DNA from 4 places in the Paenibacillus sp. NPDC093718 genome. Region 4 is predicted to be linked to each of the others. Evidence: predicted binding sites of a transcription regulator. Region 4 holds the regulator's gene; each other region holds the start of a gene.
What was found. The regulator Rex, encoded in region 4, represses fermentation and respiration genes when NADH is low (regulators of the CRP and FNR family bind a similar motif). The targets are predictions, from matches to a motif close to TTGTGAAATATTTCACAA.
Positions count from the first base shown of each region.

Region 1: ACQKPA_RS19655 (nitrate/nitrite transporter) is a predicted target of Rex. The motif match lies at 2,795-2,812, and genes of this name have one in related genera.
Region 2: ACQKPA_RS13840 (formate/nitrite transporter family protein) is a predicted target of Rex. The motif match lies at 3,162-3,179, and genes of this name have one in related genera.
Region 3: ACQKPA_RS14120 (cytochrome ubiquinol oxidase subunit I) is a predicted target of Rex. The motif match lies at 1,866-1,883, and genes of this name have one in related genera.

Region 1 is NZ_JBNNUS010000006.1:279,814-285,401, reverse strand. Features, by position in the region: gene ACQKPA_RS19670 (glycoside hydrolase) at 1-20, shown strand, start outside; gene ACQKPA_RS19665 (DUF6953 family protein) at 129-365, opposite strand; gene ACQKPA_RS19660 (YwiC-like family protein) at 446-1,171, opposite strand; gene ACQKPA_RS19655 (nitrate/nitrite transporter) at 1,223-2,737, opposite strand; gene ACQKPA_RS19650 (response regulator transcription factor) at 2,907-3,554, opposite strand; gene ACQKPA_RS19645 (ATP-binding protein) at 3,551-4,633, opposite strand; gene ACQKPA_RS19640 (GAF domain-containing protein) at 4,630-5,094, opposite strand; gene narI (respiratory nitrate reductase subunit gamma) at 5,146-5,588, opposite strand, start outside.
Region 2 is NZ_JBNNUS010000004.1:205,566-211,153, forward strand. Features, by position in the region: gene ACQKPA_RS13835 (molybdopterin-containing oxidoreductase family protein) at 1-1,728, opposite strand, end outside; gene ACQKPA_RS13840 (formate/nitrite transporter family protein) at 2,182-3,054, opposite strand; gene ACQKPA_RS13845 (MFS transporter) at 3,431-4,678, opposite strand; gene ACQKPA_RS13850 (TetR/AcrR family transcriptional regulator) at 4,782-5,375, opposite strand.
Region 3 is NZ_JBNNUS010000004.1:272,343-277,930, reverse strand. Features, by position in the region: gene ade (adenine deaminase) at 1-1,682, shown strand, start outside; gene ACQKPA_RS14120 (cytochrome ubiquinol oxidase subunit I) at 1,965-3,368, shown strand; gene cydB (cytochrome d ubiquinol oxidase subunit II) at 3,355-4,371, shown strand; gene cydD (thiol reductant ABC exporter subunit CydD) at 4,371-5,588, shown strand, end outside.
Region 4 is NZ_JBNNUS010000002.1:851,449-857,036, reverse strand. Features, by position in the region: gene dinG (ATP-dependent DNA helicase DinG) at 1-2,310, shown strand, start outside; gene ACQKPA_RS09665 (redox-sensing transcriptional repressor Rex) at 2,373-3,038, shown strand; gene ACQKPA_RS09660 (amidohydrolase) at 3,013-4,314, shown strand; gene ACQKPA_RS09655 (DUF5590 domain-containing protein) at 4,346-4,864, shown strand; gene ACQKPA_RS09650 (hypothetical protein) at 5,136-5,588, shown strand, end outside.

The sequences.
Region 1 (5,588 bases), on a different contig from region 4:
CGGTTCACCGAATTAAATAAGTCAGGATGAAAAACAGCTGCCCTGGTTTCAAGGCAGCTGTTCTCATTATGAAAGGCAGGATGGCCGTTAAGCCGGTTTCTCCGCCCTTATTATTTTTTTCAGCAAGACTACGTCCATGCCCACATGAACCCGTCACGATCCCAAGCGATCCGGCCGCCATGCAGTTTGCGGAATGCCTTCTTCACTTCCTTGGACAGCGAGGCATTTCCGTTTTCGTTAACGAAAACAAATTCTTCCCCGAAGTTCTCGCGTACATAGCGGATGGCCTCCGTCTGATACAAGTTACCCGTAAAACGGATTTCCTCCACCATCCATTCGGCCACCTGCTGGGCTGTGTATGTCATATTAACATCGTTCCCTTCTGTATACCTTCACTTATTATAACAGAATGGACGATAGAATCGATTTTTATGAAGATGGCAGACTACATCAAGATCATTGTCAGCAATAAAAACTGGATAGAACCTACAATCTCGATGATTCCGACCTTCATCGGTTTCATTACTTTTCCGGAATACAGTAACGTCTTAATAAACGGAAATAGGAATGGCAGACACATCCATGGATTCCCGAAGATGATCGGCAGAACCAACATCACAGCATGATACAATCTTGCGTATAGGGTCCAGCGCTTGTTTTTGCGTTCGCGGAAGACCGATTTGACAAAAAACACGGTACCCGTGAAATAAAGGAAATTATAGCCGATGACGGCGGCAAGTTTCGGATCGAAACCACCGCCCCCCAGCATATAAGCAGCGGCGCCTCCGGTACAGAACAGCAGAATCGCGCAAATATCATTTAACAGCGCACGCTCCGCTTTCTGAAGGACATGCCAAACATTCACCATGATCAGTATGAGCAGCACAGGTGCAAACCAGAGCATCAACGGTTTGAAGATAAGCACCGGAATCAAGAACGCAACGGAGATAAGAGAATAAACGATCCCCCAGGATATCCATGTCTTACGTTGGGATGTTTTCTTTAAGGATTGCAGAAACGGATAGGATGCCATGTATAAACCTAACCACGCCAAAAATAGCGGAATGTGCAGAAGGACCGGCTTGGCTGCCGCCATTCCTAGGATATAGGGCACGCTGACCATGGCCCAGCCACCATGCTCCCGGGGGATGACAAACCTCGTCTTTTTCATGTGTCTCTCCCTCTCCAATCCATAAACTCATACCCGTCACGATTCATGTCTTCAGCCATTCGAACAACGGCCAGGCGGATGATAAGTAATATCGCTGAAGGTACCCACATACTGAACGATGTCACCCGATTCGTCCTTTACCGCGTTAATCGTTAGCAGCTCCAAATACTCTTCCCCATTCTTCCTGCGGTTCCAAATCTCCCCCTGCCAGCTCCCGTGTTCCATGATTTCAGACCACATCGCCTGATAAAATGCCGGTGATTGTCTTCCGGATTTCAATACGCTCGGGTTCTTGCCGAGTACTTCCTCCTCCGAATATCCGGTTAACTTCGTGAATGCCGGATTGACGGCATTAATCTTTCCGCTTGGATCCGTAACCAAAATCCCCTGGCCGGTGGAGTTAAACACCTCGGATTGTACGGAAAGTTTGTCCTGATAGTACATCCATACCACAATAACGAAGCTGGCAAGCGCAACCTGCGATAAGGCCATGAATCCAATGGAATATTGCCCCGTAGCCGAATGGATAAAGGAAAGCATCAGTGGCGGGAAGAATCCGCCAAGGCCGCCCATCATGGACACGATACCGTTCACAATGCCGGCCTGCTTGTTGAAATAAAGGGGCACGAGTTTAAAAATAACCCCGTTTCCGAGCCCGGCACCAACGGCTATGGTTAAGCAGCCGGCCGTATACAAGCCAATGGACGGAGAGAATGCCAACAGAATGGCCGCAGCGGTGAGCCCTATAAATACGCCCATTAATAAGAACAGCGGTTTAAATTTATCTGCAAGCCAGCCGCCCACAGGACGTAATAAAGTTGCTACCAAAATGAACCCTGCCGTCCGCATCCCGGCGTCCACCTTCGCAAGCTCGAAATGGGTAACCAGGAAGTTCGGCAAGTACACCGTAAAGGCTACGAACGAGCCGAATGTAATAAAATAAAAAAGAGAGAAAAACCACAGTTTTTCATTTTTATATACACCCTTGATCTGTTCCATAACCGGTGTTTTCACCTTGATTTCTTTACGGTCGCCTAAGAGTATATTTAGCAAGGCAAAAATCAGCAGCAGAACCAAATACAGCTGGACGGTTTTGGACCATCCGATCTGAGTTGCGATGACCGGTGCAGCAAACGTGGTAATGGCGGTACCGATGTTGCCCATCCCGTAAATTCCATTTACGAGCCCGAGCTTCTCTTTCGCATAATATTTAGGCAATGAGGTCACGCCGACCGAGAACACGGCCCCCCCGATCCCCAGGAACAAGCCGCCGATTACCAAATGCGTAAAGGATGTAGCCGAGCTGATAAAATAGACCGGAAACAGCAGCAGGATAAAGCTGGCGATAAAAACAATTCGTGCTCCCACCACATTGGCGTAATAGCCGAGCGGAATCCGGAGGACCGAACCCAGCACCACCGGAATAGCCGTCAGAATAGCGAGGCGGTCGGCCGTAATGGAGATATCCTCCCGAATAAACGGCAGGAGCGCGGAGATGATGACCCATACCATAAAGCCAAGCACCAGATTCATTGTTTGCAGCGGAAGCTGCACCTTTTTGATCATTTCCATCACCTTTTCTAAAGCGTAATGAATGGCATATTGATCCCCAGCTCCTATTGTACGTGCACCTATTCACAATGCTAATAGGGAAGTTCCCTGAATCTCTCCGGGGAACTTCCCTATTCCTTTAAGCAAGGACCCTTTATTGCGCCCTTGTATATATGTGTAAGGACTAGAAATCCAGCAATTTTTTCTTCAATGCATATTCCACTAACTCCGGGCGGCTTTTCAAATTCAGCTTTTCCATAATTTTGGCTTTGTGCGCCTCCACCGTCTTGACCGATACGAAAAGTTTTTCCGCAATCTCCTTATTGCCATAGCCCTTGGCAATCAGAGGCAGGATCTCAATCTCCCTTTTGGACAAACTGTTGAACGGATCCTGCTCCGCGCTCTCACTATCTTTCTTAATAAACTCCCGAACCAGGGAAGTCGCCATCTGGGGATGGATATAGGTCCCTCCCTTATGCACCATACGGATGGCGGAGATCAATTCATCATCCGGCGCATTTTTGAGCACATAACCTGAAGCCCCGTTTTTTAAAACATGAAACAGGTAATCGTCATCATCATACATGGTTAGAATCAGAATTTTCGTGTCCGGAAATTCGCTGCTGATCTTGCCGGTCGCAATCAGTCCGCTTTCGCCGGGGGGCATGCTTAAATCCATCAACAGCACATTCGGCCGGTGCTTCGCCACCATGGCATAAGCCTCCATCCCGTCTGCCGCCGTCGCGACGACCTCCATATCTTCCTGGTAATTCAGAATCATGGAAAATCCGCTGCGGACCACGGCATGATCATCCGCGATCACAATTTTCATGTAACCATCACCTCCGGCTTGTCGTCACCATTCGTAAGCGGAATGTTGAGCTGAATCGTCGTACCCTCGCCGGGAGCGGATAGCAAAACAAACTGACCACCGACGAGCTCTGCGCGTTCCCGCATCCCGTACAGCCCCAGCCCGGTTCCCTTAGCTTCATCAATGACCATGTTAAACCCGACTCCACGGTCCCGGACGGTTAACTGAAGATAGCCATTCACTTCGCATAATCGTACATGCACCTCGTCCGTTCCTGAATATTTCATGGCATTCAGCACCGCTTCCTGGCATACCCGGTACACAACCGTTTCAATCTCGCTGCCGTAGCGGGCTGCCGCTAGCTCCGCAGAGAATTCAACAAGCACTCCGTAATTCTTCCCGATCCATTTAAAATGGGAGCGGAACGCAGCCTCAAGCCCCAAATCATCTAATGAAGCAGGTCTGAGTTCAACGGATAAATGCCGGATATCATCCAGAAGCCTGGTTAAAGACACCTCGGTCTGATGCAGCTTCTTGAGCACATCCTCGCCTACATTCATATATTTAACGACACGCAGGTCGACCAGTGAGCTGAGCAGCTCTTGAGCCACGCTATCATGCAGTTCGCGGGATATCCGCTTACGCTCGTCCTCCTGTGCCTTGATGACATATTTCAGCATATTCGTCCGCTGCAGCATTTCCTGTGTTTTCTGCTGCTTCGTCAGGTCAAGGAGCATCATCACCCGGATGCCGCGGGCTTCATCGATGATATGGTAACTGGCCGCATAGGGAACGATGCCTTCGCCGCGCGTCTTAAGATAGACCTGGAACGATGAAAACTCCCCATGCGGATAATCTAAATAGCATGTGGAGCAGGTTATGAGATCCTGTTCATCGGTATAGCCTTTGCAGGTCTGGCAGAAGGAACCATCCGCACCGGACTGCATCCTCTCAATCACATCAATGTCAAGGATGTTCTCCGCAGCCGGATTCATAGCCACCACGCTGCCCTTTTCGTCGATAAAAAAAATGGCCTCCATGCTATTCTGATACATGCTTCTAAGCAATTCGCTTAAATGCTCATCCGTCATCTGAATCAAGGCTGTGATACCTCCTTGGCGTAAAAAGCACCAAATTCCGTTCCTATTCCTTCCTGAAACGACTCAAAGGACCTTGGATCGAGCACGTTTTCCCTGCGATATCCCACAAGCAAAACCCCCTTGACGCGAGAGCCTTCCCACAGCGGTACTGCGCCAAGGCTTTTCAACTGCTCTGCAACGATTATCGGATAATTATACAAGTCCCTTGATTCAATATCGGCATTCACGTTTTGAATCAGCATCGGTTTTCCGGTCTTAAATACCATGCCCGCGATGCCTTTGCCGGAATGTAAAACGATACGCTTGTACCTCTCATTTATATTTCCCGAGGCATACTGCCAGGTCAATACAAATCGGTCTTCAGCCGGCTGCACCAACGCCATGGACACGAAATCGAATTGAAACCGGGCTCGAAGCTTATCCATTTCACTTTGGTAATTAAAGATCGGCTGATTCTTCATTTCCATTACTCCTCTGACGTAGAAAAGAAGGCCACACAGCCTTCTTCCGCTCTACGATTCAAATTTACGGTGCTTTCTATACAGAATATATCTTCTCCCCACATAATTCAACGGAACACTCCACACATGCACCAATCGGGTAAAAGGCCATAAGCCAAAAATGCCGAATCCAGCCAGAATGTGAATTTTAAACGACAGCGGCACGTTCACCATCAACGAAGCATCCGGACGAAGCATAAACAATCCACGGAACCACACGGAGACCGTTTCCCGATAATTGAATTCCGGCTGTACCGCGTTTGTAACCAGCGTGCTGTACATCCCCATAAATACGATAAACAGCAGGAGGACATTAACCAGCATATCGGAAGCGGTGCTGAGTTTTCGGACATTACGAATGGTGAACCGCCTGGCCGTTAACAATACCATACCTCCCAGCGTTAGAAAGCCAAATGCGCTTCCGATGTACACCGCTCCGATATGATACATATGAT
Region 2 (5,588 bases), on a different contig from region 4:
GAGCGGGTATTTGTGCCCGCGGCCGCGCCTTACCCCGTCATAACCTTCCTTGAGCGGCACGTAGGTCGGAAGAGGCGGAAGACCTGCTTCCTCCAACTGCGCGGAGTATAGCTCGATCCGGCCCGAAGGCGTCGGCAAACGATCCAGATATGTTTCAAGCGGCGTCATGTCAAGCTTCACATAACGCTGTTCCTTTAGCTTGTCCAGCGTGACGCCGTTCAGATAAGGATTATCCGGGAAGTCGAGCGCTCTTGCCATCATCTCCTCTTCCGTCTCATGGAAGGCCGGGTCAGTGAACCCCATAGCCCGCCCCAGCATGGAGAACAGCTCTACATTGCTCTCGCTCTCCCCAAGCGCCGGAATGACCGGCTCCTGCAGCTGAATGTACTGATGCCAGTAGGAAGCGAACAGGTCGGTATTCTCGAATGAGGAGGTTGCCGGGAGCACGATATCCGCATATTTGGCCGTATCCGTCAAAAACAGGTCATGCACAACCGTAAACAGATCCTCCCGTGCAAACCCTTCCCTTACCCGCTCGGTGTCGGGAGCTACAACCAGCGGATTGCTGCAATAGACAAAGACCGACTTAATCGGTTGTTCGGTCATGGTAAGCGCCTCGCCGATCCGGTTCATGTTAATCGTCCGGGCATCCGGATTCGGCCGGAGATCGGGACGTTCGAGCGCGTCGCTGTCCATGCTGTTGTAGCCGCCATTCGATTTGGCGGCCCCTCCGCCCCGCTTCAGCCATTGTCCGGTCAAGGCCGGAAGCGCCGCGATGCTGCGCACCGTCAAGCCGCCATTGTCGTGATGCTGAAGGCCGTTACCGATATGAATATAGGAAGTATCTGCCCGGCCGTACAGCTCGGCCAGCTTCTCGATATCCTCAACTGGAATTCCGGTAATGGAGGATACATGCTCCGGTGTATAGTCTTTCACATGCTCACGCAAGGCTTCATGACCGATTGTATACTGCCGGAGGAATTCCTCGTTCACCATCCCGTCACGGAACATGATGTGCATGAGACCGACGGCCAGTGCCGCATCCGTGCCCGGAAACAGCGGAATGAACCAATCCGCCCATTGCCCCGTCTGGTTCTTATGCACGTCGATTACAATGACCTTGGCACCGGCCTTGCGCGCTTTCTCTGCCAACACCACCTGATGCATATTGGTGCTGACGATGTTGCCGCCCCAGACGATGATGACATCGGCATGGACGGTATCCTCCGGGACGGTGCCTCCATTAAACCCCATAACGGATTTCCAGCCCTCATTGCCTGCGGAATTACAGATCGACTGCTTCAGGCGGCTGGCGCCCAGCCTGTTGAAGAATCTCCGATCCATGCCGTCCACGCTCAATATCCCCATGTTGCCGTAGAAGCTGTAAGGCAGAATGCTCTCAGAGCCATGCTCCTCGATCAGCTTCTTGTAGCGTTCGGTAATCTCCTGAATCGCTTCATCCCAGCTGATTCGCTCGAAAGCCCCCTCGCCCTTGGGCCCTATCCTCCGCAGCGGATAAAGCACGCGCTCCGGATGATACACCCGATGTGCCATATTGCGGACTTTATTACAGATGGCTCCCTGCGTAATCGGATGATCCCGATTACCGGTAACCTTCACGATTTTTCCGTTCTCTTTATGCAGCAGCAGGCCGCAAGTATCGGGACAATCCAACGGACAGACCGCCGGAAACACGCCGTTTTCCTGATGTATCATCGCTTCAGTCATTTCGTTCATTCCCCCTTGTACACGCTGAATCATATCCCTTTATCTTAAAAGAAAATCAGATCTCCAGTAAAGTCTTACATTTTTTTCTGCATCAGTGATTCACTCTACTTCCTTCCGGGTATATTCCTATCAAGAGCAACGAAGAGGAGCCCAGACCCTTTCTCTTCCTTGCCGAATCATGGACCACTCCCAAAAAATTCGCCATGCCCATGTCTCCTCCCCCGAGACCGGCATGGCGAATTTGTTTGTACAGCATTACTGTATCGTAGAGATATGATTATTACGACGGTGCCTTACCATTTTAAAAAATAGCGGGCTTGTTCCCTGCGACTTATACAAGGAATCCGCTCCGCCAACAACGTTAAAAAAGCTGCGATCATCCGATCCCTATTCTTAAGGGAGCGGTCGATCGCAGCTTTTTTTCTCCGCCTTTGCTTACCAGGCTTCTGGATATCAAGAAACATTTTGCGCAGAATGAACCTGTTGAGCAGTGCCGGTAGCTGGCGAAGACGACAGCGCCGCATCTTGTTCACCGCGAGGAATGTCCTCAACCTTATCATTCTTCTTCAAATATACGGTCCCGTAGGCAGCTCCCACAAACAGCGCGCCTCCGACGAAATTGCCAAGCCATACCGGAATAAAGTTTATCAGATACTCACCCCAGCTGTAATACCCTTCAAATATCGCTGCGGGAATGAGGAACATGTTGGCCACCACGTGCTGAAAGCCGATGGCTACAAACGCCATCGTCGGAAACCAGATCCCGAGAATTTTGCCGCTCATCTGGTCCGATCCGTAGGACAGCCACACGGCGAGAGCTACGAGCCAGTTGCAGCCGATACCCGACAAGAAAGCCTGCAGGAAGCTGTCATCCAGCTTGTGTCCCGCCATGTCCACCAGCTTCTCCAGATAAACGCCGCTGCCTGTCAGACCGGTCACATGACCGAAGAAGTAAGCGACGAACAACGCCCCCGCCATATTGCTTACCGTGACGAGAGCCAAATTCCGCATCATCTCCATCGTGGATATCCGCTTCTTGAACCTGGCCAGGGACACGGCCATCATGTTGCCCGTCAACAGCTCTCCGCCTGCGAGCAATACAAGAATCAGTCCGACAGGAAATATCGCCGCGCCTATAAAACCGGCGATGCCTCCCCAAGCCTCAGACGCCCCGGAAATCACGCGAATATCCAGCAAAAAGCCGAGCGCGATAAAAGCACCCGCCAAAAATCCTAATATCATAACGTTCATGGCGGAGTTATGTGCTTTTTTTACCCCGTTCTCCACGGTGATCTCCGCAATGCGATCAGGTTTGTAATAGGCCATGGCCGCTCCCCCATTTCTCCCGCATTCCGTCCTGAGAATCTCTCGAATGCAGCTTCTGATGTTTCTGTTACAGTTACCCATATTGTACCGCAGCCTACTAAGCAAGAACGTGAATTATATCACGACCATGTGCGTCAGGTTCGGACCTCCTTGTATCCTGGCTGGTTGATCACGTTTTAGATCGAGCATTCGTTCGATCCGAGCCAGCGGTACATATAAAAAAATGCGGTGCCCGGAGATAATCCCGACACCGCTTGGTTGGTGCTTTTACCAGCCCTCTTGTTCTAAACCAGCAAACTTATGCCAGTTTACAAGCAACACGTTCTAAACCAGCAGCATATGCCAATTTATCAGCAACATGTTCTAACCACTATCCCTATGCCTCGGCGACAGTCTCTACCCTAACAGGCGTTTCCTTTTCCTGAGCCGGAACGTTCGAGATCGGAAGCTTCATGCTAATCAAGGACGACAGCAGGAAGAGCGCGCCTGCCGTAAAATACACAACCACAATGGAGGTTACCGACATATACCATCCCGTAAACCCGGAGCCGATGAGCAGCATACCGGTAAACATCGGCGTCATCACGCCATTCAGCCGACCGATGAATTTCTCTTCCACCTGCTGCATCATCACGGCCATCAGAACCGTCTGCGCCATTGCCATCAGCACCCCGGTTGCGAAGCGCATCGTGCCGGTCAGGATCGGCCACTGGGACAGCACCTCGACAAAGGTCGAGAGGCCAAGGAAGGCAAGCCCGGCGAACAACAAGTAGTTGCCTTTCACTCTCCCCGCAATGACAGCAGCCAGCACGCCGCCAATTAACATGCCTAGGCCCTCTAGCGCAGTAAACCACTGAACGCTGGACATTGACAGCTGTAAACGCTCCGTGATGACAAAGATATCAAGCGGCTGAACAAGTCCACTGCCGAGCGCCAATAAAACGTAGACCACCAGCAGCACCTTCAACAGCCGACTGGAACCGATATAAGTGAAGCCGGCCTTCATGTCCTTCATAAAGGAACCGGTCGATTCCGAATTGTTAGAGGGTTCATCCACACTGGAAGGAAGAAACATTAGCACAATCGCCGAAGCGCCGAATAGAACCAACAAGCTGATTAATGATGCCTGCAATCCAAAAGCTTGATAAATCGTCGTACCGACCATCGGTCCCAAAATGATGAACAGCGACATCGAGGTCTGGGACAAAGCCGTGGCCGCGGGCACATGCTCATCCGGCAAGCAGCGCTTGATGATCTTCATAGACGAAGGCTGCGAGAATTGGGATACGACAGCCGAGACCAGGGTCACCGCAAACACGGCCTGCCAATATCCCGCATACACAACAAACAGGATAAGCAGTATGGAGAAAAAGCTTAGAATGTCTCCCCAGATCATCGTTCGCTTGGGGCGCCAACGGTCCGCCAGCACGCCGCCAACCATAGAGATCACAAAGATCGGCGCGTATTCAATTACGGTAAGCAGCGATACGGCGATCGGGTCATGGTTGCTCTTTTCCATAATGAAGAACAACAGTGCCATGTTGCGGATCCAGATCCCGATATTTTGCATAAAATCCGAAACCATCAGCAGCACGAACGCGCGGTTGCCAAACAAATGCCTCATGTTTCATCCCCCTAAGAAAACCGACTATTCGGTTTAATTATATATGCGGAAACGCCCACCCGCTTGCAATCAACAGAAGCGTTTCCGATAAATCCTTCAAACACTACGATCCTTGGCTCGATAAGACACCGTTTAAAAATAACGCAACTCCCTTGTGGTATAGCTGCCTTGATTCCTCCTGAGACCGTTCGTAGTACGAAACCGACAACCCGTCCAGTAGCGATCCGAAGATAACGGCTATTTCGTCGATATCCTCTGCCGCTATCCGTCCCTCGTACGCTCCCTCCGCTAGAATCTCGCGGTAGAGCGTACGCGGACCTTGAAAGATCGTCAGGATCTCACCCACAATCGTTTTATTCTCCGGCTGATTGATATAGAATTCCTCCGCGATCTTAGTGAGCGGATTCTGGAAGTCATCGACCATATGATCGGCAATGCCATACAGCTTCTCCTCGAAGCTGGCGTAACGGGCTTTTTTATCATTCCAGGCTTCCATCCATTCCTGATTCTGCTTCGCCAGCAGCTTGACGAACAAATCTTCCTTGCTCTCAAAGTGATAGTAGATGCTTCCCTTACTGGCACCCGTATACTTGACCAGTTCATCCATGGATGTTGCTGCATACCCGCGCTGGATGAACAGTTCCTTTGCTTTATCCAGAATCATGTCCCGCTTTCGCTGCGCTTTTTCTGAAGACATCGACGTAAGCACTCCTTGCTTGGAAATAATAGTCCGGAATTCACGTACCAAAACCTGATTCTCTTAATAAACATAAATCTGTGAAGATGATGAACACCGCTCACAGCTAAAAAACCGACTGTACGGTTTAATCATACTGAAAACATTCCCGCATGTAAAGCAGCGTCTTCACAATCACATCGAAAAAAGGACCTTGCCTAAGCAAAATCCTTT
Region 3 (5,588 bases), on a different contig from region 4:
GCGAGCTTCAGGAACGGATGGACGTGGCGATGGCGTACGGGCGCATCGCTTATATCGGCAACGCCGATCATACGATTGGGGAAGGGACGCAGGTGATCGAAGCGAATGGCCGGTTTATCTCGCCTGGTCTGCTCGACGGTCATATGCATGTGGAGAGCACAATGCTCACCGTGACCGAGTTTGCCAAGGCGGCAATCGTTAGCGGAACGACCGGGGTTTATATGGATCCCCATGAGATTGCCAACGTATTCGGCATGGAGGGTGTTCGCTGGATGCACGAGGAAGGGCAGCAGCTGCCGATGAAGGTGTTCACCACCATTCCTTCCTGCGTACCGGCGACGTTTGATCTGGAGGATGCAGGGGCGCAGCTGGGCGTAGCCGACATTGAGGAAGGACTGACTTGGCCCGGTGTCGCCGGGCTTGGCGAAGTGATGAACTTTCCGGGCGTCGTGTACGGCGATCCGACCATGAGCGGAGAGATCGAGGCCACGCTGCGTGCGGGCAAGACGGTGACGGGGCATTTTCCGGCCGAGGATGACCGGATGCTGCAGGCATATATGGCAACCGGCGTAAGCTCCGATCATGAGACGGTAACCCGAGAGCAGGCTTTGGAGAAGGTTCGCCTCGGCATGCACCTGATGATCCGCGAGGGTTCGGCTTGGCAGGATGTGAAGGAAGTTGTTAAGGTCATAACGGAAGATAAGGTTCGTACAGACAATATTTCTCTGGTTACGGATGATGTGTATCCGCAGACGCTGCTGAGACTCGGACATATGAACCATGTAGTCCGCCGCGCTATGGAAGAGGGCGTGGACCCGGTTACGGCGATCCAGCTTGGAACGATCAACGTCGCTCGTTATTTCGGGATGGACATGGAGCTTGGCAGCATTTCACCTGGCAAAACGGCGGATATTCTGCTGATTGATGATCTGTTGAGCATGGTACCTTCTGTTGTGATCACGGATGGCGAAGTGGTTGCAGAGAACGGCCGGCTCGTGAAGGCGTTCCCGGTATATCAATACCCGAAAAAAGCCTTTAATTCGGTTCGGCTGCAGCGTTCGCTTACTGCGGATGACTTTCTGCTGCGCAGCAAATTCAATGCAACGCGCACGGAAGTGAATGTGGTGCGCGTCATCGAGAACAGCGCCCGTACCGCCAAAATGACCGCGGTGCTCTCCGTGGAGCAGGGCGTCATCCAGCCGGACCTGAATCAAGACGTGGTTCAGCTGGCATGCATCGAGCGCCACAGCGCAACCGGGCAAATCTCACTCGGTTTTGCGAGCGGCTTCGGACTCAAGTCCGGCGCGGTTGCGTCCACGGTAGCGCACGACAGTCACAATCTGCTGGTGATGGGCACGAATGCCGAGGATATGGCACTCGCGGCGAATGAGCTGGCGGCGTGCGGAGGCGGCATGATCGTGGTAAGGGACGGCAAGGTGCTGGCGAAGGTGGCGATGCCGATTGCCGGTTTGCTGGCGGACCGTCCGGTTGAGATCGTAGCGGAGGAAGTCGCTGCTTTGGAGGAGGCTTGGAAGGAGCTCGGATGCTTCATTCATGCCCCGTTCATGACCTTCTCGCTCATTGCGCTGCCGGTGATTCCGGAAATTCGCATTACCAACCGCGGGATCGCGGACGTAACGGAATTCAAGCTCATCGAGACCGAGATTGGCGCGGTTCAATAAGGGTGCAGATATATCGAAGCAGGTTGGCCTGATGGCGAACCTGCTTTTTTGTAAATACAAAGTTTTGGCCGCGGGCAGAGAAAGCGAGCGGGTTCCATTTTTTCGGTACTCAGTTATACCGTTGTTCACTTAGTGATTTTCGTCACAAATTTATAACTTTTTGCCCCGGTTTCAGTCCTGGTATTGTGATGTTTATCACAATCCTTTGTGACGTGGTCTGCGACAATACAAAAAGAATCAAATTTGAAGTGATCACGTGAGCTAAAGGAAGGGGTATCTGATATGGATCCGGTTATGCTGGCGCGAATTCAGTTCGCATCGACAACCATTTTTCACTTTATTTTCGTACCGTTGTCCATCGGATTGGCGTTTCTGATTGCCATCATGGAGACGATGTATGTTGTTAAAGGTCAGGAAGTCTACAAGAAAATGGCCAAGTTCTGGGGAAAGCTGTTCCTGATTAATTTTGCGGTCGGGGTTGTGACAGGGATTCTGCAGGAATTCCAGTTCGGCATGAACTGGTCGGATTACTCGCGCTTTGTCGGAGACGTGTTTGGCGCACCGCTTGCCATCGAAGCTCTGCTGGCGTTTTTCCTCGAGTCGACGTTTATCGGACTGTGGATATTCGGTTGGGACCGTTTATCGAAGAAGGTCCATCTGCTCAGTATCTGGCTGGTGTCCTTCGGGACCCTGATGTCCGCCTTCTGGATTCTGGCTGCGAATTCGTTCATGCAGCGTCCCGTCGGGTTCGAGATGAACAATGGGCGGGCGGAGATGAACGATTTCTTCGCACTGATTACGAACGGTCAGCTGCTGGTGGAGTTCCCGCATACGATCTTCGGAGCCTTGGCAACCGGGGCGTTCCTCGTAGCAGGTGTGAGTGCCTACAAGCTGTTGAAGAAGCAGGATTTGGATTTCTTTAAGAAATCATTTCACATCGCCATCGTGATTGGCCTCATCACCTCCATTCTGGTAGCAGTATTCGGTCACCAGCAGGCGCAGTATCTGGTGGATACGCAGCCGATGAAGATGGCCGCAGCCGAGAGCTTGTGGGAAACGAGTGACGATCCTGCGCCTTGGACGGTCATTGCGGCCATTGATCCGGATAAGCAGGAGAATACGATGGAGTTCAAAATCCCGTATTTGCTCAGCTTTTTGTCCTACAGCAAATTTTCCGGGGAAGTCATCGGAATGAAGGAGCTGCAAGCACAGTATGAGCAGGAGTATGGCCCTGGAGACTATATCCCGCCGGTCCGTACTACGTTCTGGAGCTTCCGGATTATGGTGGCCGCCGGCAGCATCATGATTCTGCTGGGATTGTACGGAGCGTGGCTGATGCTGCGTAAAAAGGTCGAGAAGGCCGGTAAGTGGTTCCTCAGACTGATGCTGTTCGGCATCTCGCTGCCGTTCATTGCCAATACGTCGGGATGGATCATGACGGAGATCGGCCGCCAGCCTTGGACGGTATTCGGACTGATCACCACGGAGAACAGTGTTTCACCGAACGTCAGCGCCGGCTCGATTCTGTTCTCGCTCATCATGTTTACCGCTATTTATGCGGTGCTGGCAGCCGTCATGGCGTATCTGTTCATCAAAGTCATTAAGAAAGGACCGTATGCGGCGGAGGAAGATGACCACCACGCAAGCGATCCGTTTAATAAGGAGGGCTACAATGCTGTCTCTTAACGAACTGTGGTTTGTGCTCGTTGCCGTATTGTTTATCGGGTTCTTCTTCTTGGAGGGCTTCGACTTCGGGGTCGGGATGTCCACGCAGCTGCTGGCCAAAAATGATACCCAGCGCCGGGTGCTGATCAACTCGATCGGCCCGTTCTGGGACGCCAACGAGGTCTGGCTGTTGACGGCAGGCGGCGCCATGTTCGCCGCCTTCCCGAACTGGTATGCTACGCTGTTCAGCGGATTCTACATTCCGCTTGTCTTTCTTCTGCTGGCCTTGATCGGACGCGGGGTGGCCTTTGAATTCCGCGGCAAGGTGGGCGATGTCCGCTGGAAACGGGTGTGGGACGGTGCGATCTTCACCGGCAGCGTGCTTCCGCCATTCCTGCTCGGCGTTGTTTTTGCCTGCCTGATTCAGGGGCTCCCCATTAACGAGGAGATGCAGCTGCATGCCGGATTGTTTGATGTTGTGAATGGCTATACTGTGGTTGGCGGACTGACGATGGTGATGCTCTGCCTGCTGCATGGCTTGATGTTCACAACATTGCGCACGATGGGGGATCTTCAGGAACGGGCGCGCCGTATGGCCCGGAGACTCCTGCTTCCCGTAGCGGCCCTGTTCGTGGCATTCGGGGTGATGACGTATTTCATGACCGATATCTTCGAGAAGCGTGGCGTGATGTTAACCGTGCTGCTGGTGCTGGCTTTGCTCGCATTCCTGCTGGGCGGATATTTCATGAACATCAAGCGGGACGGCTGGGCTTTCGGGATGACCGGGGCGGTTATCGCCCTGCTGGTAACGTCCGTGTTCGTGGGCTTGTTCCCGCGCGTGATGGTCAGCTCCATCAATGCAGCATTTGACCTGACCATTTATAATGCGGCCTCCGGACCGTATTCCCTGAAGATTATGACGATTGTGGCGGTAACGCTGCTGCCATTCGTATTAGGCTATCAAATTTGGAGTTACTTCGTTTTCCACAAACGGGTACATGAGAAGGAGCATCTGGAGTACTGATGGGAAAAGATCTGCTGGGATACAAAGGCGCCAAGACGGTATTCTTCCTTGTCGCCGTATGTACCCTGGCACAGAGCATGGCCATCCTCCTGCAAGCCAAGTGGCTGGCGGAAGCCGTATCCGCCCTGTTTGCGGGATCAACGCTGCAGGAGCAGGGGGAGACCATTTCCTTGTTCCTGCTTGCATTTCTGGCACGCCACGGCATTTCGGCCGTGCAGCAAGGAATCGCGCAGCGCTTTGCCGAGGAGACGGGCACGAGCCTGAGGAAGCAGCTGCTTAATGAGCTGTTTCGGAATGGGCCGTCCTTTGTCCGGTCGGAAGGAACAGGCAATGTGGTTACGCTTGTGCTGGAGGGCATCGGCAAGTTCCGCAAATATGCGGAGCTGACCATACCGCGCATGATGGGGGCGGGCATTACCCCGGCTTTGGTATGGCTGTACGTGTTCATGACGGACCGGATTTCGGGCATTATTCTGCTGGTGACCATGCCGATCCTGATCGTATTTCTCATCCTCGTGGGACTTGCCGCGAGAAAGCAGACCGAGCGGCAGCTGGAATCCTACCGGATGCTGTCCAATCATTTTGTAGATTCCCTGAGAGGTCTGACTACCCTGAAGTTTCTTGGACAGAGCCGCAAGCACAGCGAGAGCATACAGCAGGTCAGCGAGGGGTATCGTGCAGCTACCATGCGGACGCTGCGCGTGGCTTTTCTGTCGTCCTTCGCGCTGGATTTCTTTACGATGCTGTCCGTGGCATCTGTTGCGGTAAACTTAGGCTTGCGCCTCATTAACGGCAGCCTGGAGCTGCTGCCCGCACTGCTCATCCTGATCCTGGCACCGGAGTATTTCCTGCCGGTGCGCATGGTCGGAGCGGACTTCCACGCCACGCTGGACGGCAAGCAGGCAGGGGAGGCGATGCAATCCATGATTCGGGAGGGCCGGAAGGGGCGTTCGGAATCGGAAGATAGCACGGGGCCTGTTGCTGCGGAGGGTTCGGTCAACGACGCGGGTCCATTCGAACCGACCGAAGCGTTTGAAACCTCGGCAGCAGGAACGATGGAACGGACCCCAACGGGCCTAACATTTAAAATTCAAAATAATTTCTCTGATCCCAGCCGCAGACCGCAGCCACCATTCCGATGGGAAAAGGGCAGCGTGCTGGAGCTGTCCGGAATCGGCCTCAGACACGAAAAGTTAGGGCCGGCTTCCTTGGAGAAT
Region 4 (5,588 bases):
TGGTTCTTTGACGGCATCCGTGCTGACAGGGAGCTCCAGGCTGTACAAGCCGGGGACACCCATACGTACTATCGTCAATTTGCCATGGCAGTTGACGATTGGAACGATATTGCGCCTGTCCGGGATGAGTCGGAGCCTAATCCCTTGGCTGATGTAAGCTTTGAGCAATACATGAATGATGTCCGTGAACGTCTAAAGGAAACGCTGCCTCATTACGAGAGCAGGGATGCCCAGGACATGATGTTTCAGGAAGTGATGCAGGCACTCGATGAGAATAAACATTTATTGATCGAAGCCGGCACGGGAACAGGCAAATCCCTCGGGTATTTGCTGCCGTCGATTTATCAAAGCGTGAAGCAGGAACAGAAGGTTATGGTGAGCACGCATACGATCAACCTTCAAGAACAGCTGCGTGACCGGGATATTCCCCTGCTCACCCAGGTTGTTCCTTTTCCTTTTAAAGCGGCTATTTTCAAAGGAAGAGGCCATTATTTGTGTTTGAGAAAATTTGAACATAAAATAAATAGAAGAGATTTTCATTCCCCGAAGGAAGATGTGATCACCGCGGCGCAGATGCTGGTCTGGCTGACCCAGACGGAGAACGGGGATGATGAGGAGCTGAACCTTGGCGGTCGCGGAGGGGATTTCTGGGAGACCATTTCCAGTGATTCGGATTCCTGCCTGGGCCGTGCCTGCCCATGGTTCCGCAAATGCTATTATCACAGGGCCAAACATGAAGCGGGCATCGCGGATGTTGTCATTACGAATCATTCGAAGCTGTTCACCGACGTGAAAGCGAATCACCAGCTGCTTCCGAGTTATGAGCGTCTCGTCATCGATGAAGCGCATCATTTGGAGGACGTCGCTGGCAAGCACCTTGGCTTGCAGATGAAATATTTTTCGGTTGTCCACACGTTGACCCGTATGTACAAAGACAGCCGCAGCGGTCAGCTTCCGGCTCTTCGCCAGCTGCTGCAAGCATCATCGCATGAAAAGGCTGTCGAGTGGTCTTCCATCATCGATCGGATCTATCCGGACCTGATCACCGCCAAAGAGAACTGGGACAGGCTCAGCGATCAATTGTTCGGACTACTTCCGGAACGCGGAGATGCGACCCCGGGGGATGCCGGTCAATTCTCGCTTCGGTTATCGCCTCTGAAGAAGCCGAAGGATTGGGATTCGCTTGCCGAGCTGGAGCATCAAATTCATCTGACGCTGGGCGATGTCGTACGCAAGGGTGACAAGCTGATCGCCGAAATGAAGGAAGATTTGGACGACTACAGCGCGGACAGTCTGTTGACAGACCTATCGGGTCTGTTTAAGGACCTGGCCGCACACCGTGAGGACCTGAGGTCCTTCATGGCCCTGAATGATGAAGGTACGGTGTACTGGATGGAGGCCAACGGCAACTTCCGCGGCAAATCGCTGCAGCTTTACGCGGTGCCTGTCGACGTCAGCACCCACTTAAAGGAATTGTTTTTTGACAAGAAACAAAGCGTGATCCTGACATCGGCGACCTTGTCTGTGGACAAATCGTTTCAGTTCATGATCGAGAACTTGGGTCTTCAGGAAGCGGCAGATAGCGGCAACCTGAACACAGTTCTGCTGCCGTCCCCGTTTAATTACAGGGAGCAGGCACTCCTTGTTGTGCCGCGCGATTTTCCGAGCGTGAAGGGCTCGGTCGGGGATGCGCTCTTTGTGAATACACTTGTGCAATCATTGGCTGATACGGCAATCGCGACACATGGTCGCATGCTTGTCCTGTTCACCTCGTACCGCATGCTCCGTCAGGTGCATGAGCCCTTGAAGGAGGCGCTGGCATCCAGCGATATTACGGTACTGGGACAAGGGATGGACGGAACCAGCCGAACCAAGTTAATCCGGAGATTCCAGGATAGCAGCGCTTCGGTCCTGCTGGGTACCAGCTCCTTCTGGGAAGGGGTAGATATACCCGGTGAGGCACTCACTTGCCTTGCCATCGTCCGGCTGCCGTTCCAGCCGCCGAACCACCCATTGGTCGAAGCCAAGAGCGAATTGCTGCAGCAGCAGAAGAAGAACCCGTTCATGAAGCTATCGGTCCCGCAAGCGGTCATCCGCTTCAAACAGGGATTTGGTCGATTGGTACGGACCGCGCAGGATAAGGGGATTGTCATCGTCTACGATACTCGGGTCATTGAATCCTATTATGGGAAGTATTTTTTATATTCCTTGCCGGGACCGAAGATGGAGCACATGCCGACAGAGGGAATCGTTCCCCGAATTTCGGAATGGCTGCAGGCAGAGGCAGGCATAGGGAATCAAGCTGAATAAAGTGAAACCATGAACGAGCACAAACAAATGTAGTTATTAACCTATTATTAGGGGGAGCATGCATGAAATCGGAAAAAATTTCGGAAGCCGTGGTCCGCAGATTACCTGTATACTTGCGCTATTTGAATGAGCTTCAGAAAAGGGAGGTCTCCACGGTTTCCTCCCAGGAATTGGGACAGAAACTGGACCTCAATCCTGCTCAAATTCGTAAGGACCTAGCGTATTTCGGTGATTTTGGACGGAAAGGGATCGGATATGACGTATCTTATCTGATCGAGAAAATTCGCCAGATTCTAAAGCTGGACCAGAAGATCAATGTCGCATTGATTGGGGCCGGTAATCTTGGACATGCATTATCGAATTACAATGCATTTCTAAAGGACAATATGAAGATTGTGGCGGTTTTCGATTCGTATTCTCCCAAAGTTGGTATGAAAATTAACAATTTGGTCGTACAGCCGATGGAGGAACTGGAGAAGACGGTTCATGAGTACGGCATTCGTATCGGAATTATCACCGTTCCGGATTTTGAGGCGCAGAATGTAGCGAATCAGCTTATCGCGGCAGGCATCGAGGCTATCCTGAATTTTGCGCCGACCATCCTGAAAGCTCCATCCCATATCCGGATTCATACGGCTGATTTTACTACGGATTTGCAGAGTTTGGCCTATTATTTGGATAACGGCAAGGAGGATGCAGCACATGACGACAACGAAGTGGATGGTTAAAAACGGAACGTTTGCGGTACTAGAGGAAGGAAAATCCGTGTTACGCGGATATATGGTCGTGGAGAATGACCGGATCACCTACCTGGGTGAAGAAGAGCCGACTGTCCAAGAGGGAACAGAAATCATCGACGGAACCCATCTGTTTTTCCTGCCTGGATTGGTGAACACGCACGGTCATGCGGCCATGTCGCTACTTCGCGGGTATGGCGACGATCTGGCACTACAGGTATGGCTTCAGGAAAAGATGTGGCCAATGGAAGCCAAATTCACGGCCGACGATGTATACTGGGGAACCTCACTCTCCGTGCTGGAGATGATCAAAGGCGGAACCACGACATTTGTGGATATGTATGATCATATGGATCAGGTTGCGAAGGTTGTGCAGGACTCCGGAATGCGCGGCGTTCTGACACGCGGTGTCATCGGATTATGTCCGCCTGAGGTGCAGCAGCAGAAGCTGGATGAGGCGGTTGCATTCGCGAAAGACTGGCATGGCAAGGCTGACGGTAGAATTACGACGATGATCTCACCGCATGCACCCTATACGTGCCCGCCGGATTTCATCGAAAAATTCGTGCAGGCGTCACATGATTTGAATCTGCCTTTGCATACGCATATGTCCGAAACGGAAACGGAAGTCGCTCAGAATGTAAATGACTACGGACTTCGGCCTGTTGCGCATCTAGAGAAGCTTGGCATGTTCTCCCGTCCAACGCTGCTTGCGCATGCCGTTCATCTGACCGATGAAGAAATCGAAATTCTGGCCAAACATCAAGTGATGGTTTCGCATAATCCAGGCAGCAATTTGAAGCTTGCCAGCGGCATCGCTCGCGTGCCTGCACTGCTGAAAGCCGGGGTCACCGTGTCTTTGGGTACCGATGGACCTGCCAGCAATAATAATCTGGATATGTTTGAAGAGATGCGGCTGGCCGCACTGATCCATAAAGGAGTGAGCGGGGATCCAACCGCGATTCCAGCATCCGAAGCGCTTCGGATGGGTACAGAATATGGAGCCAAGTCAGCCTTCCTTACGGATATTGGTACGCTTGCGGTAGGTATGAAGGCAGATATGATCGCATTGAACACGGATCAGGCGCACTTCCTTCCGAAGACGGATTACATTTCTCATGCTATCTACTCCGCCAGTGCGAAGGATGTTGAGCATGTATGGGTTGACGGCAAGCAGGTCGTGAAGAATGGCGCGAGTCTTACTCTCGATGAGGAACGTATCCGCCGGGAAGCGCAGCGTGCCTTTGAGCGTCTTACAACCCTCTAGGGAATAATCAAGGGGAGCGAGGAAGACGGATTTGAAGAAAAAAACGAAGTGGATATTGCTGAGTGTATCCGGCGTGCTGCTGTTACTGCTTGGTTTACAGCTCTATTATTCATATGTTATGAAAGATACATGGAATGAAGAAAGAATGGCAATTGCTGCCGCCAAACAGCATGGCCAATTGGTTACGTCCGGGAAAACCTATAAATCGGTGTGGGGCGAGGATAATAACTATTGGGTGATAAGCGGGAAGGATCAAGACAATCAAGATCGTATGGTATGGGTAAAATTTACGGATGACAACGTACCTGTTGAAGGTGCCGACGCTGTCCAATCCGTTTTGTTGAATACGGGGATGTCGGAAGCCCAGATGCGGGATCAGATTTATAACGAATTGCCTGGCGTAGAAATTAAGCGGTTGCTGCCTGGAATGTATGAGGGCGAGTATGCCTGGCAGCTGCAGTATGAACACAACGGTCAGCGCGGTTATCGGTTTTATCGTTTTCAAGACGGTAACACCATCGGTAATGACATTATTCTTCCAAATCAATAAAAAACGAAGTAAAGAGAGGCGTCCCTTACTATTTAAGAGGGGGCTTCTCTTTTTCTCTCTCATAATTGTAAGCGTATTCAGAAATGATAATGGAAAAACTGTTCTAAATATTTTCACAGACATGCATGAAAAAGTATATAAGATGTGATATACTCATACTTGTACAAAATGAGCATATAAAATACATGCATCCCTATATATCGTTGTTATATGTATTATTGTGTTGCAACATGATAGACAAAATTTCATACAGAAATGAAGGAGGAACTTCATGAAACTACGCATTGTACCTATCATGCTGACTGTCGTGATCTCAGCATCGGTTCTCTTTGGCGGATGGTTTCTGTATCGGCAGATGGCTTTGCAAAATCCGCTGGCCAAAGTTGTGTCACAATATGACGGCGTGAAGGATTCACATATAGATATTAAACAGAATACCGTTACTTTGAATCTTGATTTGGCACCAGATACAAATTTACAAGGTTTGGTTCAGCATATTAAGAAGGAAGGCAAGTCTGTGATTGGCAATCGGGAATTGAAAATCCTGGTGGAGGACCATTCCTCGGAAGCACTGGATCAATGGTGGGAGAAGGCGATGCTGTCAGTCGCTGAAGCGATGGATAATAAGCAATATACCGATATTCAATCATCGCTCGAGCAGCTTGCTGCCCAGTCTCCGAATTTGAAAGCAAAAGCAACGATTGATGACACTAACGTCTATGTC